DNA from 2 places in the Spelaeicoccus albus genome. Region 1 is predicted to be linked to the other one. Evidence: predicted binding sites of a transcription regulator. Region 1 holds the regulator's gene; the other holds the start of a gene.
The links. Region 1 encodes LexA, which represses DNA repair genes until DNA is damaged. Its sites were predicted from a motif close to TCGAACANNTGTTCGA; they were not measured.
Positions count from the first base shown of each region.

Region 2: BJY26_RS11555 (HNH endonuclease signature motif containing protein) is a predicted target of LexA. The motif match lies at 5,112-5,127, and genes of this name have one in related genera.

Region 1 covers NZ_JACBZP010000001.1:2,282,696-2,290,287, forward strand. Annotated here, with positions in the region: gene hflX (GTPase HflX) at 1-695, shown strand, start outside; gene BJY26_RS10620 (ATP-dependent DNA helicase) at 706-2,706, shown strand; gene lexA (transcriptional repressor LexA) at 2,782-3,546, opposite strand; gene BJY26_RS10630 (LysM peptidoglycan-binding domain-containing protein) at 3,830-4,276, shown strand; gene BJY26_RS10635 (histidinol-phosphate transaminase) at 4,358-5,455, shown strand; gene hisB (imidazoleglycerol-phosphate dehydratase HisB) at 5,467-6,072, shown strand; gene BJY26_RS10645 (hypothetical protein) at 6,069-6,680, shown strand; gene hisH (imidazole glycerol phosphate synthase subunit HisH) at 6,697-7,377, shown strand; gene priA (bifunctional 1-(5-phosphoribosyl)-5-((5-phosphoribosylamino)methylideneamino)imidazole-4-carboxamide isomerase/phosphoribosylanthranilate isomerase PriA) at 7,374-7,592, shown strand, end outside.
Region 2 covers NZ_JACBZP010000001.1:2,492,337-2,499,928, reverse strand. Annotated here, with positions in the region: gene BJY26_RS11575 (4-hydroxy-3-methylbut-2-enyl diphosphate reductase) at 1-836, opposite strand, end outside; gene BJY26_RS11570 (DUF6264 family protein) at 908-1,588, opposite strand; gene xseA (exodeoxyribonuclease VII large subunit) at 1,662-2,966, shown strand; gene BJY26_RS11560 (exodeoxyribonuclease VII small subunit) at 2,959-3,228, shown strand; gene BJY26_RS11555 (HNH endonuclease signature motif containing protein) at 3,263-5,059, opposite strand; gene BJY26_RS11550 (PQQ-dependent sugar dehydrogenase) at 5,350-6,594, opposite strand; gene BJY26_RS11545 (DUF4245 domain-containing protein) at 6,597-7,190, opposite strand; gene glpX (class II fructose-bisphosphatase) at 7,398-7,592, shown strand, end outside.

The DNA of each region.
Region 1 (7,592 bases):
AACGCTCCACCCGGCGGCGCGGCGCCATCCCGTCCGTCGCCATTGCCGGTTACACCAACGCCGGCAAGTCGTCGCTGCTGAACAGGCTGACCTCGGCCGGTGTGCTCGTCGAAAACGCACTGTTCGCCACCTTGGATCCGACGGTCCGCGGAGCGCGCACCGAGGACGGCCGCCAGTACACGCTGACCGACACCGTCGGCTTCGTGAGATTCCTTCCGCACCAACTCGTCGAAGCGTTCCGTTCGACGCTCGAAGAGGTCGGCGGCGCAGACGTTCTCGTGCACGTCGTCGACGGCTCGCATCCCGAACCCGAGGGGCAGATTTCGGCGGTGCGCGAAGTACTGTCCGATGTCGAGCACGCATCCGAGATTCCCGAGATCGTCGTGTTCAACAAGTCGGACATCGCCGATCCGGTCGCTCTCGAAAGGGCGCGACTGCGGGAAAAAGGTTCGATAGCGGTGTCGGCGCGAACCGGCGAGGGCATGGCCGAATTGCGGGCGCGGATCGAAGAATTGCTACCGCGCCCGGACGTGGACGTCAACGTGCTGTTGCCGTATTCGCGCGGGGATCTGCTTTCTCGTATTCATGACCGCGGTACGGTACGCGAGCTGGAACATACTGCCGACGGTACCCGGGTGCACGCCATGGTCCGTGGTGATCTGGCGGCCGAACTCGAGCAGTTCGCCATCGACTAGAGTTGCCTAGGTGAAAGGCGAAACCTCCGATACTTCCGAGCTGCTCGCTACAGCTGTCAAAGCCCTCGGGGGAGAACGTCGGGACGGCCAAGTCGCAATGGCCGAAGCCGTTGCCGATTCGCTGGCAACGGGTACGCATCTGTTGGTGCAGGCCGGTACCGGCACCGGCAAATCGCTTGCCTATCTCGTACCCGCCATCAGCCACGCCGTCGGCGCCGACGAGCCCGTGATGATTTCCACTGCGACGCTCGCCTTGCAAAATCAGATTGTCGCGCGTGATCTTCCGCGCGTCATCGATTCACTGAAGTCAGAGCTGCCGCGCGCGGCCGAAGTCGCGCTGGTCAAGGGCCGGCGCAATTACGTGTGCAAACACAAGCTGGACGGCGGGTATCCGGAAGAGTCCGGCGACACGCTTTTCGACTTTGGCGCCGACGCCGCTGCCGGAGGGGCGGGAGGCGGCGCCGGCGGTACCAGCAAACTTGGCAAGGAAGTGTCCCGGCTTCGCGAATGGGCAGCGGCAACCGAGACCGGCGACCGTGACGAGGTCGTCCCGGGCGTGAGTGAGAAGGCGTGGGCGCAAGTGTCCGTCAACGCTTTTGACTGCCTGGGCGCGGCCAAATGTCCGGTTGCCGAGGCCTGCTTTTCCGAGCGCGCCCGCGCCAAGGCCGCCGACGCCGACGTGGTTGTGACGAACCACGCGTTGTTGGCAATCGATTCTTTCGGCGACGCACAGGTGTTGCCCGAGCACGGGGCAGTCGTGATCGACGAGGCACATGAGCTGACCGATAGGGTTACCTCGGCGCTGGCCGGCAAGTTGACGCAGGCAATGGTGTCGTCCGCGGCGTCCAGTGCGCGCAAGCACATGTCGGTGAACCCGGCATCGCTGGAACGCGCCGGGGACGACTTGGCCGCGGCTTTGGAAGGCTCGGTGGCCGGACTGCTGCGCTCCGGGCCGGACGAAGCCCTCGGCTTGGCGCTGACGACGGTGCGGGACGCCGCCCGGTCGGCGTTGACGGCGTCGCAGTCCGAATCAAAGGAGACTGCCGACCCGGGAAGGCAGGTGGCACGCGCCAGACTGCAGGAGATCTTCGACTTGGCCGAGCGGATCCTGAGCGGGGCCGAGGACGACGTGCTGTGGATCGAACGCTCGACGTTCCGCGATGCCGAGACCGTCTCGGTGCAGGTGGCGCCGTTGTCGGTGGCCGGGCGGCTGCGTTCCGGACTGTTCGGTCAACGGACGGTCATTGCCACATCGGCAACTCTGACGCTCGGCGGATCGTTCAACCCGCTGGCCGGCTCGTTTGGCTTGATCGGGGATGACGCGCCGAAGTGGCAAGGCCTCGACGTCGGTTCGCCGTTCGACTATCCCAGACAAGGGATCCTCTACACTGCCAAACATTTGGCGCCGCCGTCGCGCGGAGGCGCCGCCGACGACATGTTCCGCGAGCTCGAGGAACTCATCGCGGCGGCCGGCGGCGGGACGCTCGGCTTGTTCTCGTCGCGGCGTGCAGCGGAAGCGGCGGCCGAGGAAATGCGACGGCGACTCGATTTCCCGGTGATGTGCCAAGGAGACGATATAACGCCGACGCTCGTCAAACGGTTCGCCGCCAGTCGATCGGCATGCCTGTTCGGAACGCTGTCACTATGGCAGGGCGTCGATGTGCCCGGTCAGAATTGCCGGCTCGTCGTCATCGACCGGCTGCCGTTTCCGCGTCCCGACGACCCGTTGTCATCTGCCAGATCCGCCGATGTGGCGGCACGCGGGGGCAACGGGTTCATGAGCGTGTCGGCCACACATGCGGCCATCCGGCTGGCGCAGGGCGCCGGACGCTTGATCCGCACGCCCTCGGACCGGGGAGTCGTCGCAGTCCTCGATTCACGGTTGGCCACTGCCCGTTACGGCGGGTACCTTCGGGCCTCGTTGCCGCCGCTGTGGCCGACGACGAACGGTGAGCTGGTGCGCGGCGCGCTGCGCCGACTGGACGCGGCGGATACCGAGCCCGCGGGCTGACGGGAGCGCGAACCGGCACAAAAAACCGGCCGGAGTACAGTCGATGTACTCCGGCCGGTTGCGCGGCACAGCGGCTCAGATACTGCGAAGCACCGAGACGACTCGGCCAAGAATCGTGGCGTGGTCGCCGTTGATCGGCTCGAATGCCACATTGTGCGGCATCAGCCAGACGTGATCGACGTCCCGCTTCAACGTCTTGACGGTCGCCTCGCCGTCGATCATGGCGGCGACGATCTCGCCGTTTTCCGCCGAGGGCTGCTGGCGAACAACTACCCAGTCACCGTCGCAAATGGCGGCCTCGATCATTGAATCGCCGACGACCTTCAGCATGAACAACTCACCGTTGCCCACAAGCTGTTTGGGTAGCGGGAATACGTCCTCCACGGCTTGCTCGGCGAGGATCGGACCGCCTGCGGCAATACGGCCGACAACGGGGACCAGCGCGGGGACGGGGCCGAGCTCCGGATCGCGCTGCTGCTCGAAATCGTCCTCGTTCATGACCTCAATGGCACGCGGACGCTTGGGATCGCGCCGGAGGAAGCCGAGTCGTTCGAGCTGGCTGAGCTGGTGCGCCACGCTGGACAGGCTGGCGAGCCCCACGGCCGCGCCGATCTCGCGCATGCTCGGCGGATAGCCGCGCACCGACACGGCATGCCGGATGGTTTCCAGTACGAGCTTTTGCCGGGCCGAGAGCCGGTTGTAGTTCGGCGATGTGTGCAACTCGTGCACGCTGGCGTCGGAGACCTCGGTATGGGCGCGTACGGCCGCCACATCCGCCGCCACTTCTTCGTCGCTCGGCCGGCCCGGACGCCGGTGCGAAGCGGAACTGTCGCTGGTCATCGTTGATCTCCCATGCACTAGTCGGACCGTCGGCGCCGCAGGTACGTCCGACCGGTTGTCGGTGCTCGCTGACAGCATGCGTTCTATGTACCTCCAGCTTAGCTTTACCGAACGAACGTATCAAACGTTTGTTCGACAAATTCTCGAAAAATTGTGGACACACGTTCGAATGATTGCTACAAATAGTACAAAGGTTCTATCGAATAAACGTTCGGTTGACGATGCCGACTCTCTTGATTTCCGGGGAGCCGAGAACACCGGCCGGACCGAAAGGACGACTGACATGAGCATCGCACTTCAGGGTTACGGAGTTCAGGGACACACACTCCAGGGCCGCGCACTCCAGGGCCGCGCCGGTCAGCGCCGTGCGATTCGGCGCCGCGGAGCAAGTGCCGGCGCGGGGCGGAGAATCCGACTCAACCGACGCGGCCGGATCGTCGTCGGCATAGGCGCGGCGATCATGGTCGGGGCAGCGGCGCTGATCATCGGTGGCATGCTCGGCATCGTTTCCGGCGCGGTCTCCGAAGCGCCCGCGGCCGCGTCGTCGACACCTGCGCAGCTCGACGTCGATCACGTCACGGTCCGCGAGGGCCAGACACTGTGGCAAATCGCGTCCACGGCAGCGCCGAACGCGGATCCGCGCGAAACGATCCTGCAGATCCAAAAGCTCAACAACCTGCCAACGTCCGCAGTGCGGGCGGGCCAGACGATAGCCGTCCCGCGGTACTGAATTCGCCGGCCCGGGTGGGCCGGCGCGGCGCCCGGCCGCCCGCCGGGACGAATGAGTCGTCCGGGCGGGTAAAATCGGGACGTGACCGATGTGACCATTTCCGACTTGCCGCTCCGCGAAGACTTGCGCGGCCGCACTCCGTACGGCGCCCCGCAATTGGACGTCGCCGTGCGGCTCAACACCAACGAAAATTCCTTCCCGGTGCCCGAGGACGTCGCGGTGGCCATCGTGCAGGCATTGGCGGGGCAGGTTCGCGACCTCAACCGATATCCGGACCGCGATTTCACTGTCTTGCGGGAGAAGCTCGCCGCCTATCTCGGCCACGGGCTGACTCCGGAGCACATCTGGGCGGCAAACGGCTCGAACGAGGTGCTGTCCCAGATCGTTCAGGCATTTGGCGGGCCCGGACGATCGGCCATCGGGTTCACCCCCAGCTATTCGATGCATCCGATTATCACGACCGGCACGTCGACGACGTGGATCGAAGCCCGCAGGGACGACGATTTCCGGATCGACCGTGACGACGCGGTCCGCATCGTGCGCGAAAAGCGCCCCGATGTCGTATTCCTCTGCTCACCGAACAATCCGACGGGCACCGCGCTTGAACTGGACGTCGTGCGCGATGCGTACGAATCGACCGACGGGATAGTCGTCGTCGACGAGGCGTATGCGGAATTCGCTCGCGCCGGCACCCCCAGTGCACTGACGCTCTTGCCTGGCCGACCGCGCCTGCTCGTCTCGCGCACCATGAGCAAGGCGTTTGCGTTGGCCGGGGCGCGGTTGGGATATCTGGCAGCCGATCCGGCCGTCATTGACGCCTTGCGTCTGGTGCGGCTTCCGTACCATTTGTCGGCGCTGACGCAGGCTGCGGCGTGCGCGGCCCTCGACCACGCCGATGAACTGCTGGACGGCGTCGAGGCGCTCAAGGACCAGCGCGACCGTATTGTGCGGGAGTTGACGGAGCTTGGCTTGCGGGCGGTTCCGTCCGATTCCAATTTCGTGTTCTTCGGTGGGCTGCACGATTCGGAGGCGACTTGGCAGGCATTGCTCGACCGTGATGTGCTGGTGCGGGACGTCGGCATTCCCGGCTACCTGCGCGTGAGCGCCGGAACCGAAGCCGAAACCACCAGCTTTCTGCAAGCGCTGGCCGCCGTCCTGCACAGCGCTTCCACCCAGTGAAAGGCACGACCATGAGTGACGACCGCGTCTTTAGCCTGAGCCGGGAGACAAGTGAATCGTCGGTTCGCGTCGAACTCAACCTCGACGGGACCGGTCAATCGTCGATAGCCACGACCGTGCCGTTTTACGATCACATGCTCACGAGCTTGAGCAAGCATTCGCTCATCGATCTCAGTGTGACCTCGAACGGCGACACCGACGTCGATGTCCACCACACGGTGGAAGACACGGCGATAGTCATTGGCGAGGCGTTGCGCGGGGCGCTCGGCGACAAGGCCGGAATCCGACGCTTTGGCGACGCCGTCGTCCCGCTGGACGAAGCGTTGGCGCAAGCGGTCGTTGACGTGTCCGGTCGTCCGTACCTGGTGCACACCGGTGAGCCGGACGGGCAGGCCTATCACCGGATCGGCGGTCACTTCACCGGATCGCTGACGCGTCACGTGTTTGAATCGCTGGCGCTGCACGCGGGAATCGCCCTGCATGTGCGGCTTCTTGCCGGCCGCGACCCGCATCACATCGTCGAAGCCCAGTTCAAGGCAGTGGCCCGTGCCCTGCGATCGGCGATCGAACCCGACCCGCGGGTCAGCGGCGTCCCGAGCACGAAAGGCGCGCTGTGACGGCCACCCGCATCATTGCACTGACACCGTTCGGCCGGCCCGATCAACTGGCCGCGGCGTGCGTGCTGGCGAAGATCCACGGCACTGTCGTGCCGGTCGGCGATTTCAGCGCCATCGCGTTGGGCGACGATTCGGACGAAGCCCGGACCGCTGCGGCCTCACTGTCGGAATTGGCCGGCCGGCACGAACTTCTGCTCTTGATCAGCACCGAGGAACATATCGACGCCTCGCAATGGCGCCACGGCAAGCACGAGAACGACGTGCCCGCCGGGCTGGCACTGTCCAGCCTCCCGGACGAACTCGAAGATCTGGTGTTGGGCCGCACCGAACCGAGCGCCGTGAAAGGAAGCATCGACACGCGATCGATGTCGCGTCGGCAAGCCAGCGCCGCGACAATGACCGGTGAGAGGGCACGCGTGGCCCGCACCGCTGCGGTGTGGATTCTCGGTGTCGTGTGTGCAGCCATCCTGGGCATCGTGTTCGCCGTGATGGCAATTGCCGGCTCCGCCGTGGCCTGGATCGGCGTCGCCGTGGCAGTCGTCTTGGTCGTCATCGCCGCGTGGCGCACTCGCAAAGTTGTCACAGCCGCTACGGCGAACTCGGCATGACGCGCGGGAGCCGGTCATGAGCACCATCGTCGTATTCGACTACGGGTCGGGCAACGTGCGCTCCGCCGTGCGGGCTGCCGAACGCACCGGCGCGGACGTCGTGCTCAGTAGCGACACTGCCAGGGCCGGTGACGCGGACGGCGTCATCATTCCGGGCGTCGGCGCGTTTGCCTCGGTTGCGCGAGGCCTGGCGGACGCCGGCGGCGACGACTTGATCCGGCAGCGCATCCGTGACGGGCGCCCCACGCTCGCCATCTGCGTCGGCCTGCAGGTCTTGTTCGAGCGCGGCGTCGAGGGCGATATCGAGTCCGAAGGGCTCGGCATCTGGCCCGGCACCGTGACGAGGCTGCGCGCTCCCGTCGTCCCGCATATGGGGTGGTCCGAAGTGAGCCCGCCGGAAGGCAGTCGGCTGTTTGCCGGGATTGGCGGCGAGCGTTTTTATTTCGTGCATTCGTACGCCGCATCCGACGGTCCGCCCGGCGCCCTGACGACGTGGGCCGAGCACGGCGGGCGCTTTGTGGCAGCGGTCGAGGACGGGCCCGTGTCGGCCACCCAATTCCATCCGGAGAAGTCCGGGGAGGCCGGACGTCGTCTCCTTGTCAATTGGGCCGCCGGCCTCGGCGCCGACGAGGCACGGCCCGGCGCGGGGGCCGGCGAAGCAGACCCGAAAGACAGCGACAAAAGGAATCAAACGTGAGCGAGCTCAGCGATACTCCCCGGTTGACACTGCTGCCGGCCGTCGACGTTGTCGACGGCAAGGCGGTGCGGTTGGTGCAAGGGAAGGCCGGCAGTGAAACCGACTATGGATCGCCGCTGGACGTCGCACTCGATTTTCAGCGGTCCGGCGCCGAGTGGATCCACCTGGTGGATCTGGACGCCGCGTTCGGCCGCGGCGACAACCATCGACTGCTC
Region 2 (7,592 bases), 210 kb from region 1:
CCGATGGTCGCGATTCCGTTGAACCACTCCTCATCGATCTCACGAGCAAAATCCACCCGGTGGGCAGCTGTTGCGCCATGCTCGAGCGCGACTTCCACAAGGCGCACGGAATTTGATGAATTGGCAGAACCGACCACCAGCACGAGATCTGACTCGCCAGCGATCTTTTTCACGGCTACCTGACGATTCTGCGTCGCGTAACAGATGTCGTCGCTCGGCGGATCCTCAAGATTGGGGAACTTCTCGCGCAGACGGCGAACCGTCTCCATCGTTTCGTCGACGGAAAGCGTCGTCTGCGACAACCACACAACTTTGTCGGGATCGCGCACCGTAACGGCGTCGACATCGTCCGGGCCTTGAACGAGTTGGATATTCTCCGGAGCCTCGCCCGCCGTGCCCTCGACCTCTTCGTGACCGTCGTGACCGACCAGCAGGATGTCGTAATCATTACGCGCATACCGGACGGCTTCCTTGTGCACCTTCGTCACGAGCGGACATGTCGCGTCGATAGTTTGCAGGCCGCGTGCTTCCGCCGAACGGTGGACCTCAGGTGACACGCCGTGCGCGGAAAATACGACTCGGGCCCCCTCGGGCACCTCGTCGGTCTCCTCCACGAAAATGGCTCCGCGTTCGGCGAGCGTGTCAACGACGTGCAAGTTGTGCACAATCTGTTTGCGCACGTAGACGGGCGGCCCGTAATGGTCGAGCGCCTTTTCAACGGCGACAACCGCCCGGTCTACACCTGCGCAGTAACCGCGCGGCGAGGCCAGCAGCACTCGCTTCGCCCCCTTTGCGGGCGGTGCGATCTCGGAAGGGTCGCGACGCTTACGTGGCATGCTCGGCGTCGGCAGGCTTATCGAAGTAGTCACTCTTCTATCGTAATTCTCCAGGTCGGATAGGCTCAGATTTACTTGCCGGAAGTGGCATAGCTCATAAACGACGGATCCGTCAGCATCAGTACGGCGAAGCCGATCATGGTGAGAATCCAGACGACCACTCCGGTTACTGCCGGTATCCACCAGGCGTAACGGCCCTTACGGAGGCGGGCCATCGAGCTGAATGCTGCGTATAGCCAACCGACAATATAAAAGAATGCGATGCCGACGCCGACGACTTTTGTCACGCCCGTGGCTTCGTATGACCCGAGACCGAACTGCTGATAGCTGGCATTAATTGCATCGGCCGGATGCAGCATGCCGGGAACAATCGCCACCGAAAAGAACAATCCGATGGCCAGCAAGATGAACGTAGTCACCCTGTCTACCGGGTGGTGGGCGAAGCCGTCGGCGGCATGTGTCGATTGCGTCGGAGCCGGTTTTCCGGCGGCGGCATTATGGGCCTGCGAATTGCGGGCCTGCGAGCTGCCGGTTCGTGCGGCGTCCGTTCGGCGCGCGTCGGTCTGACTGCCCATGCTTGTGGGCGCCGCTGCCGCCGAGGCGTCAACTCCGCCCCCGCCCAGTGCAGCGGCCTGGAATTCGTCGAAATATTTGTCGGGCTCCTTGATACTTGCCCGCTGCTCTTCCGGTGTCGCGTAAAGTCCGTACTTCGGGCGAGCGTTCGCCTCGTTCGCCTCATTCGTTGGTGTCACACTTCCATGGTAGTTGTAGTGGAGCCGTCCGCACCAACAACGGAACCGGCGGCGAAATGTGGAAGGGAGTCGCATGTCCGATCCCGGCAAGATTTCCGGTGCCCCGTCGGTTTTGGGTACGAGCGGTGCTCAGCCCCGGAAACTCGCGACGACTGCCGCCGAGACGACAGCCGAGAATCCGTGGCCGGTCCGTCTCCTCTCGACGAAAATGAAGGAATACATCGCTCGGATGTCGACCGTGTGGGTCGAGGGCCAGATAGTCGAATTGTCGCGGCGGGCCAAGTCCACATTCATGACGCTGCGCGACACCGACGTCGAGATGTCGCTGCCCGTACACGTGTGGTCGAACGTTCTTGACCGGCTCGGCACCCCACCGGAGAAGGGTGCTCACGTTGTCGTCAGTGTCAAAGCGGATTTCTGGCAGAAGACGGGTCGGCTGTCGATGCGGGCCAACGACATCCGCCCGGTCGGCATCGGTGAGCTACTGGCACGAATCGAAGCGTTGCGACGTCTCCTCGATAGCGAAGGACTCTTCGCACCGGAGAGGAAGAAAAAACTGCCGTTCCTTCCGTCCTGCGTCGGTCTCATCACCGGCAGAGATTCAGACGCCATGAAGGACGTCTTGCAGAATTCCGAGCGTCGCTGGCCGGCTGTGCAGTTCGAGGTACGCGAAGTAGCAGTCCAAGGCGCGGACGCAGTCAGTCAAGTCATGCGCGCACTCACCGAGCTCGACGCCGATCCCGCAATCGACGTCATCGTCATCGCCCGTGGCGGAGGCTCGATGGAGGACTTACTCTCCTTCAGCAATGAATCGCTCGTCCGGGCGGTGTCACGGGCCGCGACTCCGATTGTTTCGGCTATCGGGCACGAGGCCGATCGCCCATTGCTCGATGAGGTCGCGGATTCGCGTGCATCCACCCCGACGGACGCGGCGAAGCGCGTCGTCCCGGACGTGGCGGAGGAATTCACGGGCCTGGCCAATGCGCGGGCGGGGCTGTCCCGTGCCGTGTTGGGACTCGTCCAGCGTGAGCAAGAGCGTTTGGACACGATCCGTTCGCGGCCCGTTCTCGCCGATCCCGGTTCCATGATGACGGCCCACGATGCCGAGGTTCGCCAGCTCCGTGAGCGCGGCCAGTTGGCCATGACGGTTCGGCTCAACTCCGAATCGGATCGCATCGAGCATTTTCGCGCTCAAGTAATCGCACTTTCGCCGCAAAAGACCCTGGACAGGGGCTACGCGGTCGTTCAAAACGACTCCGGCGACGTCGTCCGCGACCCTGCCGATGTCGAGGTTGATGATCAGTTGAAAATCCGCGTGTCGGCAGGCAGCTTGCGGGCCAAGGTCACGGACACCACCGAAAGGAATGACAATGAGTGATACTCGCCCGGTCGCCGAGTTGAAGTACGAAGAGGCCCGCGACGAGCTCGTCGGCGTGGTCCGACAGCTTGAAGCCGGCGGCATCAGCCTGGAACAGTCGCTCGCCTTGTGGGAACGAGGCGAAGCTCTTGCAGATCGTTGCCAGCAGTGGCTCGACGGAGCTAAGGCCCGCCTCGACAAGGCACGTGCCGAGAATTCATCAAATGAGGCGGCCGGCGACGATGATTCCGACGCGCTCGGGGAAAAGCATTCCGCGAGCTAAGGTATGGTGCCGGGCCGGTAGACGCACGCTTTACCTATGTCGCCACGGCTGTGCTTCTGGTGATCGATCTGCCTAGCTCTTCGGTATCTTTCAAGCGGTCGAAGTACGAATTCCTGACCCAGTCGCCGCCTGCCGAATACGTATCGAGCACGGTCGGCTCCGCACCGGCTACCGTCACCTTGATGGTTCCGGGCTCGGGCTTTGCATACGGAACGCCATCGATCATTCTGAGCTTCCAGCTTTCCGAGTGAATCAGCGAATGATGCTGAGCGCAGAGCAAACACAAATTACCCACGTCGGTCGGCCCGCCGCGCGAATACCATTGCACATGGTGGACATCACACCACGACGGCGGCCGGTTGCAGCCGGGAAAGACGCATCCTTTATCGCGTCCACTGATCGCCCGCTTTTGCGCCGGCGAGGCAAGTCGCACAGGTACTCCCAGATCCAAAACCGCACCGCGGGCATCCATCACCAAGCGTTCGAACGACGCGTCGCAGGCGAGCCTCGTGAGAGTACCGGGAGCGATGTCTCCGGTCTGAAAGCAATGTGACGGCGTCCGGTCGCGGCCCGTGAACTTGTCCACCGTCGTCATAACGGTGATCCTCGCCGGCCTACGGCCCGGGTGCAGCTTTGATGCCGCTTCGGACTGTGCGGCACCGTTACCAGTTGCCGCCTTTTCCAACCCGAACAGCTGATCGGCTGCCTGTCGCGCCTCTGCACGCGTGTTTCCGGTGCCGGGTTCGGCGCCCCAGACGCCTTCTTCATCCCGGCGACAGTCGGGGTTCGGGTGGCAGCGCGGAACAAACGGCGCAGCAGCCGAAGCCAGTTCGGACAGCGCATCGGCGCGGCGTTGTTCCGGTGTCCGCGTATCCCGCACGGCTACCGAACCGTCGTCGCCGTGCTGAACAGGGTGCGGCGCCGACAGCGGATCCAAGACGGCTCGCAAAGCCGCTCCGGCCGCGGGATCAAGCTGATACGTGCCGAACACCATTCCGGTGATATCGGTACTCATGGTCATCGAGCGCCGGTTGAACGATTCGGGATCGTAATGGTCGTCAGTGTCCGGGTCGAGCACTTCAACTAGGTGCTTGCCGAGCCTTCGCAAATTCTCCGGCGACGTCGACGGCGCCTTCTCGGCGAAAAATTCGCAGATATTCTCACGCACCGATTTCGCCGCGGCAACTCCGCGCTCGTCGTCTTCGTTTCCGGGGTTCATCGCCGCGTCGAGGAGATGCTCGGGAACTTTGTTCAACGTACGAACCGCCGTGTCGATATGCGCCAGCGAAACGCGGCCCTTGGCAAGCAAATCGCTCATGTCCGCCAGTGGACCGGCAGGCGCCGACTTACCCGGAACCAGCACGCTTTCACTCACGGCTCCTTCGCCATGAAGCGCTCGGGCATCCGCGACGTCCGCCTTGGCCCTCCCGGGCGCCACGCCCGCGATTGCCTTGAGCAAGCCCGCCGTCGTCTGAGCTCCAACACCCGAGTCACGCGCCGCGTCTCGTTGATCGACGAGCGCCACGACTTTCAAGTAAGCAGCATCGAGCCGGCGCCTGGCAACGGCGACATCGGACAGCAACTGCACGACCGCCTGATCCGTGAGGGCGTTGCCGGGTACCTCGCGAACAATTCCGGAACCCAGATTGACCGCATCGATGGCGGCCTCGATATCCGCATCGCCAAGGGATGACTCACCGTCCGGACCTTCGGAGCGCCCGCGGGCCAGGCCGGGAACGTCCCAGCGTTCGCTCGGCCTGGAATCACGCGGTTCGAGGCGGCGGCGCAGACCAGCCAGAATTCTCTGTGCTTGCTGCTCATCGAATTCCATTGTCTGGATCCCTCCGCCACTCTTCAGCATCGAAAAGCGATTAATACCAGACTAGTGCATGCGTTCGAATACCGCCAGGGGTATAGTGATATTTATTCGAATTATTTTTCTTTCAGTTCGTTTCGTTGATCGAGTGGTGGCGAATGGTCGTTAAATCCTTGATTTAATGACCATTCGCCACCACTCGACGGGGATCGTGAGCCATTCGCCACCACTCGGCCCGCGGAAGAGCAGCGCGAGAGGAACGATACGACGCGGGAGGCGGGAAGCGGCGCGGGAAGGCAGGTGGGTCAGAGGTTGGTGACGCGGATGATTTTGCTGGCCTCGCCGTTGTCGGTGAAGAGCCACATCGACTTGTCCGGTGCGACTACCACATTGCGCAGTCGGCCGAACTTGCCGGTGAAGTACGCCTTCGCAGCACCGACGGACTCGCCATTTCCGGCACCACTCTCCCCGGCGCTGCTCTCCCCGGCGCTGCTCTCCCCGGCACCACTCTCCCCGGCGCTGCTCTCCCCGTTACCACCGCGGCCGGTAAACGGCACGTACCAGAGCCTTTCGCCGCGCAGGGCCGCCAAGTACACGCCGCCCGACCGCACTGCCACGCCGCTGGGCGAAGCGTCCGCGGTCGACCACGTCATCACAGGGTTGACGAACTTCGGATCGTCGCCAACCCCTTCGACGTCCGGCCATCCGTAATTCTTGCCCGCTCGGATGAGATTGAGCTCATCCCAGGTGTTCTCGCCGAATTCACTCGCCCACACTCGGCCGCGGCCGTCCCATCCGAATCCCTCGACGTTGCGATGGCCCAGCGAATAGACCGGGGATGACGAGAACGGGTTGTCATCCGGCACCGATCCGTCGGCGTTGATGCGGAGGATCTTACCGTTCATCGATCCGAGCTTTTGCGACAGACTCCGCTGTTCGGCGTCACCCGTGCTGACGTACAGCTTGCCGTCGGGGCCGAACCCGAGCCCGCCCCCGTTATGATGCGTCGACGATTCGATGCCGCGAAGAACTATCCGCGGATCGGCGAGCGTGCCGGACTGCAGCGTCATCCGTACTACTTCGTTGCCCGTCGACGTCGTCCGGTACATGTACACGTAGTGATTCCGCTCGAACGAGTCGGCCACGGCGATGCCGAGCAGTCCCCCTTCGCCGCCGTTGACGACATTCGGCACGCGGCCGTGATGCCCGCCCGCCGGAACGCGCTTCACGCTGCCGTCGACGTCGACCAGGACCACCCGGGCGGCGTCGCGCAACGTCACAAGTGCCTTGCCGCCGGGTAAAAACGCCGCATCCCATGGAGTGGTGATGCGACCGACGAGCGCTGACGTCCGCGCGGAGCCTGCTGCAGGTCCGTCCGCGGGCCCCGATTCGGCCGCGCTCCCGGTCGGCGTCGTTTCCGCTCCCCCGCTGCACCCGACAAGCACGGCAGCCATGAACCCAGCGGCGATCGCGGCGAAGGCACGGGAGACTGCCGTCACGGCGGATGCCGTGGAGGCAATCGTCAGCGGCCGTCCCCCTCCAGCAGTCATGTCTACTTCACGCTGGCCAGCAGATCTTTCGCAAAGGTATCGAACTGCGGCAGGTCCGCTTGGCCCATCAACACATAAGTGATGCCGTCGACTTTTCCGATCATGTACTGATTGCCGTCGGAGCCGGTGGTACGCAGCTTCCATTTGACGCCGTCGACGGTACGGTTACCCGTCGCGACCGACTTGCCGTACTGATCGGCTGCCCAGCCGGACGGCGCGTGCGCGGCCTGCTTGACGCTCAGCCATCCGTCGTCCGGCCCCAGATAGCTCACGTACCAGGTCGGCACGCCTGCATCGCCCGTATGTTTGAAGCTGACGGCATTCGCCTTCCACCCCTTCATATGGGCCTGTGCCAGCGGAAAGTCCGCCTTCGGCGCAGCGGCCTTCGCCCTGGCGGACACGTCAATGGTGGGCGGCGTGAAGCCGGTGTCCTTGTGCGGAACCAAGGCCAGCACTCCAAACAGCACGACGAAACAGGCCGCAAGCGCCAGCACCAGTTGGAGGGTCGTGGCACGCGCTTGCTGCTGCCGGTGCGTCAGTTTCGGCGGCGACTCCGGCTGACCGGACTGCGGCGGGGCGGATTGACGATAACTCACGAAACCATCATCCCGCGAATAACGATTCGACGCGAACCGCCCGCCGCGGCGCCCGGGTGGCAGAATGGCCGTATGACTGACGAATCCAGTACCCCGCAAGCCGCCCACCCCTCCGGACGCATCGAGGACAACCAGGCAGTCGTCGTCAACGATGATTGGTCCGAGCGCCTGCACGTGAGTGACGACGAACCGGATCGGAACTTGGCCATGGAGTTGGTCCGCGTGACCGAGGCGGCGGCCATTGCGGCGGGCCCGTGGGTCGGACGCGGCGACAAGAATTCCGCGGACGGCGCGGCAGTGGCCGCCATGCGCAATGTCATCTCATCGGTTCGCATGAACGGAACCGTCGTCATCGGCGAGGGCGAGAAGGACGAAGCGCCCATGCTGTTCAACGGCGAGCAC